Linked DNA regions of Fodinibius salicampi. The protein of the gene in region 1 binds, or shares a complex with, the protein of each later gene. Links are inferred from orthologs where the notes say so. Each region holds a gene or a part of one and is shown in the gene's direction. Other genes may lie near its edges. The genes, in order: ABEB05_RS16300 and accD.

Region 1 (3,169 bases):
TGTAATGAAAACAATGAAATAGAATTTTTAGAAAATGAAAATGGTTGTTTATTTAACGAATTCAACTTAAAATAATGAATTTCTTACTGTAACTTTAATCCCTTGGCAGAAGAGGGATAAGATTTTTAAAACCTAAATAGTGTTAGCAAAGTCGATTTTAAAATCATTATTCTATGGGAAGACATTCCTCATTAGTTATTGTACCAACATATAATGAATCTCATAATATCAGGAGACTTATTCGGCTGGTAATGAAGTTGGGGGATATTGATCTATTAATTATAGATGACGGATCGCCGGATGGAACAGCTGAAATTGTTAAAGAAGAGCAAAAGAAATTCTCTGATCATCTTTTATTAATAGAGCGGCCGGGAAAGCTTGGTTTAGGTACTGCTTATGTGCGAGGTTTTAAATATGCCCTGGAGCATGACTATCAGTATATATGTGAAATGGATGCTGATTTCTCTCATGATCCTAATGATTTGCCGATACTGATAAATGAGGTAAAAGATGGTCGGGCGGACCTAGCGGTTGGCTCGCGCTATGCAAACGGAATAAGTATTATTAACTGGCCGTTAAGCAGGCTCATCTTATCATATAGTGCTAACCTTTATGCCCGATTTATTACGGGGCTTCCAATCTTTGATACTACAGCTGGCTATAAATGTATCCATCGTAAAGTATTAGAGGGTATTTCCGTTGATAAAATTAGTTCTAACGGTTATGCATTTCAGATAGAGCTTCATTTTAGGGCTTGGATTGCCGGATTTCGTCTCAAGGAAGTGGCCATTATTTTTAGAGAACGTGAAGAGGGGGTATCCAAGATGTCAAAATCCATTGTATGGGAAGCGATTTGGCGTGTATGGGCATTAAAAATTAAGAGTATTTTTGGTGCTTTATAGATTAATTTCATTAAAAATAGGCTAACTAAAAACTCATATTTCTCTGATTAAGAAAGTCCTTAAACTCTTCGCTGTAGTTTGTATATTTGAGCATTCAATGATCGAAACAGTTTGATATTATAATTATGCAGTATTTAGATTTTGAACAACCTATTGCTGATTTGGAAGAAAAAATTAAAGAATTGCGTAGTCTTTCAATTGCCGATGAAGAGGTTTTGTCGCCGGAAATTGAGCGCCTCGAAAATCGGGTGGATGAACTGAGGGAATCAATATTTTCAAATTTGACCCGCTGGCAACGAGTACAGTTGGCCCGGCATCCAGAGCGCCCTTATACGCTCGATTATATTGAAAGGATTACCGATAATTTTGTCGAAATCCATGGAGATCGCTATCAAAGTGATGACAAGGCCATAGTAGGTGGGTTTGCCACTATCGAAGGCCAATCTGTGGTTATCATGGGTCATCAAAAGGGCAGGGATACCGAGAGCCGACAATTCCGTCGATTTGGAATGGCAAATCCCGAAGGCTATCGCAAGGCTTATCGGCTCATGAAACTGGGAGAAAAGTTCGATATTCCTGTTATTACGCTGTTGGATACCCCGGGCGCTTATCCCGGACTTGAGGCAGAAGAACGGGGACAGGCAGAAGCTATTGCCAAAAATCTGAAAATGATGGCTACGCTCAAAGTTCCTATTATATCAGTAGTTATTGGAGAAGGGGCTAGTGGCGGGGCTATCGGCATAGGAATGGGTAATGAAGTGTATATGATGGAGAATACCTGGTATTCAGTTATTTCTCCGGAGTCCTGTTCTTCTATTCTCTGGAAAACATGGGATTATAAGGAACAGGCTGCGGCCGTTTTAAAACTTACCGCCGAGGATCTTGATGAACTAAAAGTGATAGATGGCATTATTAAAGAACCATTGGGGGGTGCTCATCGAAATCCCGATCGTTCGGCCAAAGCCGTTAAAAATCAGCTCTTGGCATCCTTAAGTAGACTTAAGGAGATGAGTGAAAATGAACTGGTGGCAGCACGTATCGATAAATATTCGCAAATGGGAGAGTGGGAAATTGCCAGTAAAGCCAAAACAGAACAATAGTCGTGTTTCCTGCTGAAACCCCCATCTACCATTATTCCCACGAACTCCGTAGCCGATATGGTGAAACAGACCAAATGGGATATGTTTATTATGGCCGTTATTTGGAATATTTTGAAGAAGCCCGAACTGAGATGATTCGTTCCCTCGGTTTTCCCTATTCCCGCCTGGAAGAAAATGGAGTAATGCTACCAGTCGTTCATGCACAAGTGGATTATAAAGCTCCTATTTTTTATGATGAACTTATGCGAATTGAGGTAAGTTTGTTTGAAATCCCCACTGTAAAACTGGAAACCTACTATACGGTGTTTACAGAACGCAGGGAAAAACCACATTCGCGGGGTAAAGTTGTTCTGTGTTTTATGAATGAAGGAAGTCGTAAACCTTGTCGCGCACCGGATGACTTTATAGCGAATCTAACAGCTGCTGTGGAATCATGAGAGATTATGAAAAGTCAAAAGATGATTCTTTATTATCTTGTTTTCTTCTTCTCTCTTGCCTTAATGGTTATTGCGCTTGGTGGAGGCGTGTGGGGACAGAGTCAACCTTGGCAATTTCAGTGGCAACATAGTTTATTTCAGCATTTTTGTCATCAGATCCCTGATCGGTCTTTTGATCTTAATGGGCAACCTATGGCTGTATGCAGCCGGTGTCTGGGAGTTTACACAGGTTGGGCTTTGGGGTGGATTCTCTTGCCAATACTAAATATACTTAGAATCGTAGATTTTAATATTTTAGTTAAAATACTTGTTGGAATAGTATTGGTAAATTTAGTAGATATCAGTGGTGATTTTATTAACTATTGGGAAAATACATTAACCTCGCGTTTAGTACTGGGAATGCTACTAGGGAGCGCAGCAGCCATGCTATTTACGGGAGAATTCATTAATAAAAAATAAATCAAAAGGGAAATACTATGGAAGAATCACAAACGAAGGGATTTAATAATCCGGGAGAAGAAACCATAAATGCAGAACTTCCCTCATACTGGACTTCTGTAACGGTTGCCGGTCTGATATTTGGGATTTTAGCCTTCGTGCTGTCTTTAATAACATCTTATGCTACAATCAACTCAGAACCCAGTGGATCAATGTTTTCACCGGTACAGTTTATTGGGGTATTGGTTTGTCTGGCTGGCGCTTTTGGGGGAATGTTGGCAACCTGGCATTA
Region 2 (3,284 bases), on another replicon or contig:
TCAGGAGCAGCTGAATGCAGAACTTTCTACTGAACTGTATCTGTATGAATGGATCATAGAGCAGTGGTCGCTGTCGGCGGCAAGAATTGTTTATAAGAAACTAAAGGGACTGAAAGAACGAGAGATAGCTGAGGAATTTGGCATTTCCCAATCAGCCGTCAATCAACACAGTCAGGCTACTCATTGGAAGGGTTTACGCCAAATGCTTGAACGCTATGAGAATCTAATCAAATGGTATTATGAGTAATTTTTTGCAACTATTTTTTCAATTATTAATGGCGCATCTACTGGCCGATTTTTTTCTTCAGAGCAAATATATGTTGCGGCAAAAGCGTCGAAAAAGGTGGAAATCTCCACAGCTTGCGCTGCACGCACTGATTGCGGGCTTTCTGGCCTATCTATTTGCAGCACAATGGCAAAGCTGGTTGTTGGTGGGCATAGGAACGGCGTTCACTCACTGGCTGGTAGATGCCATCAAAGTTCAGGTAGATAAACAGAAAACAACTACGGCTTTTATTGTAGATCAGCTTGCCCATATAGCGGTAATTGTTACTATTGCTATATTACTAACGGAGGTGCCCGGAGGATTAGATGAGGTGATTGACCCTGAACAATGGGGCATATGGGCGGTGTATGGAGCAGGCTTGTTACTGCTGTTTCGGCCAAGTAGTATCTTTATACAGTTTGTAAGCGGCAGGTGGGCAGAAGTTGTGGGAGACCGGGCAGATGAATTGCCCAATGCCGGGGCCTGGATTGGATATTTGGAGCGCTTGCTTATTTTTCTGTTTATACTCGTTGGAGAGTATGCCGCTATTGGTCTTCTAATTGCAGCGAAGTCTATTCTGCGATTCCGGGACGATGAGAAGCAGCGCCTGACAACGGAATACATCCTTCTTGGAACACTTTTAAGCTTTACCATCGCTATTTTAATTGGAATGGGAGTACGCTTTTTTGCGGCTTCTGTCTAAAAAACTATCAGATCCTTTGAATTAGTCCCTGTCTGTAATTCATAAATCGAATTCTGAAGTAAAATAAGTTCAGCACGACATATTATAGAAGAAAAAAATCCGTTATAACATCTACCAAAGAGTTTTTTATAGATGATAATGCCCTTGAATCATTCATGGGGGCATTTATATCGAGAAATGTAGCAGACCAATAAAAAGATTTTAGCTTCGGCAGAGAATCATTATTTTTGGGTTCCATTTAAACTAAAAAAGTGATCATGGCCTGGTTTAAAAGAAAAGATAAAAATATCCAAACGGATGAACGTAAAGAAATGCCGGAAGGGGTCTGGATTAAAGTCCCCAAGACCGGTGAAACGGTTCACCGCCGCGAGCTGGAGGATAATCTCTGGGTAGATCCCCTTAGCGGTTATCACTTTCGTATCGGCAGTGAAGAATATTTCTCCTTTCTTTTTGATGACGGTGAGTTTGAAGAAATCGGCCAGGATATTGTACCAACTGATCCACTGGAGTTTGAAGACCGTAAGAAATACAGCGATCGATTGGAAGAGTACCAGGAAAAGACCGGACTTACTGATGCCGTACGTGTTGGCGTGGGTAAGATGAATGACTTGGATGTTGTAATTACCTGCATGGATTTTAGTTTCATCGGTGGCAGTATGGGATCGGTTGTCGGTGAACGTATAGGCATGGCCATCGATCACGCCCGCGAACACGAAAAACCGTTGATCATCATATCACAATCTGGTGGTGCCCGAATGATGGAAAGTGTGCTGAGCCTGATGCAAATGGCCAAAACTTCGGCCAAACTGGCACAACTCGAGGAGTCGGGCGTTCCCTATATTTCCGTAATGACGAATCCCACTACCGGTGGAGTGACTGCCAGTTTTGCGATGCTGGGCGATTTTAATATTGCCGAACCGGAAGCTCTGATCGGTTTTGCAGGCCCCCGTGTGATACGACAGACTATCGGTCGCGATCTGCCGGAAGGATTTCAGCGATCCGAGTATCTGTTGGAACATGGGTTTCTTGATTTTATTACCCCCCGTAATCAAATGAAGGACGAAATGACCAAGCTATTGAATATTTTACTCCACAAATTTGAAGAGTAGCTGAGGAGAGCTCTTTAGATTTGTTACTTGGCTTTGGGAAACTTGAATGCTAACATGCGCGATCTATGAAGAAACTACTTTTATTAGCCATAATTTTTGGTTGGATTCTGCAGCCTCTCTCAGCCCAGACCCAGGAAGTCCAATTCAACCATATATTCGATAACACCTTTAGAGCGGAAAGTATCCAAAATGTAAACTGGATGCAGGATGGCCGGTATTACAGTACTTTGAAGCGTGTCAACGGTGATATTGAGATTCGAAAATATGATATTACCACTGGGGATTATGAAGTGTTGATGTCTACTTCGGACTTAAAAGTACCGGGACGTGATAAGCCGATCATTATACAGGATTACCAGTTTTCTGCGGATGAAAGCAAGGTACTTATCAAAACCGATGTCGAATCGATCTGGCGGCGCAGTACCCGTGAAAATTATTTCATTTATGATTTTGAAACCGGTCGAACACAAAAGCTGACCCAATCGGACCAAAAACAGCAGTATGCCCAGCTTTCTCCGTCAGGGGAAAAGGCTGCTTTTGTACAGGAAAATAATCTCTATTGGGTAAACCTGTCTACCGGTGAGGAAACAGCTATCACAACCGACGGTGAATTTAATAAGATTATTAATGGCGCGGCCGACTGGGTATACGAAGAAGAATTTGGTTTTGCAAAAGCCTGGAGCTGGTCTCCGGATGGGGAAAAGATTGCCTTTTATCGTTTTGATGAGTCTGATGTGAAAGAATTTTTTATGACCGAATGGGGAGAATTGTACCCTGGACTCACACGCTTTAAGTATCCGAAAGCCGGTGAGGAAAATTCGGTGGTCAAAATTGGAGTTTATGATTTGGATGAGGATAATACCGTATGGATGGATATAGGTTCAGAAAATGATCAGTATATCCCCCGCATCAATTGGACGAAAGATCCCGAGACACTGGCCATTCGTCGCATGAACAGACTGCAAAATAAGCAGGACTTGATGCTTGCTAATGCAAATACCGGCGATACCGAGATTATAAAAACAGAAGAAAGTGATGCCTGGATTGATGTGCATGACGATCTGATTTTTTTAAAAAATGGCGAAGAGTTTGTCTATACCAGTGAAGAATCCGGCTATAATCATATTTACCTGTACAACCTTGATGGAGAATTGATTCGTCAGGTTACTCAAGGGGACTGGGAGGTAACGAATTATCTTGGTTATAA

What was found.
Region 2: the proteins of ABEB05_RS16300 (region 1) and accD are in contact, whole or in part, in a solved structure (PDB 8UXZ), measured with the Escherichia coli proteins. The link is inferred for Fodinibius salicampi from one-to-one orthologs.

Annotation. Positions count from the first base shown.
Region 1 is NZ_BAABRS010000006.1:1,245-4,413, forward strand. The notes cover bases 180-3,014. They hold ABEB05_RS16300 (acetyl-CoA carboxylase carboxyltransferase subunit alpha), read left to right. Parts: upstream 180-1,027; coding sequence 1,028-2,002; downstream 2,003-3,014. Other genes in these bases: ABEB05_RS16295 (polyprenol monophosphomannose synthase), read left to right, coding at 180-902; ABEB05_RS16305 (acyl-CoA thioesterase), read left to right, coding at 2,005-2,439; ABEB05_RS16310 (DUF2085 domain-containing protein), read left to right, coding at 2,446-2,898; ABEB05_RS16315 (DUF4199 domain-containing protein), read left to right, coding at 2,916-3,014. In the rest of the region: tRNA guanosine(34) transglycosylase Tgt, read right to left, coding at 1-14; more of ABEB05_RS16295, read left to right, coding at 174-179; more of ABEB05_RS16315, read left to right, coding at 3,015-3,169. UniProt on the Escherichia coli protein: Component of the acetyl coenzyme A carboxylase (ACC) complex. First, biotin carboxylase catalyzes the carboxylation of biotin on its carrier protein (BCCP) and then the CO(2) group is transferred by the carboxyltransferase to acetyl-CoA to form malonyl-CoA.
Region 2 is NZ_BAABRS010000004.1:286,026-289,309, forward strand. Bases 202-3,151 are described here. They hold accD (acetyl-CoA carboxylase, carboxyltransferase subunit beta), read left to right. Parts: upstream 202-1,225; coding sequence 1,226-2,077; downstream 2,078-3,151. Other genes in these bases: ABEB05_RS14805 (hypothetical protein), read left to right, coding at 202-247; ABEB05_RS14810 (DUF3307 domain-containing protein), read left to right, coding at 240-968; ABEB05_RS14820 (S9 family peptidase), read left to right, coding at 2,143-3,151. Also shown: more of ABEB05_RS14805, read left to right, coding at 1-201; more of ABEB05_RS14820, read left to right, coding at 3,152-3,284.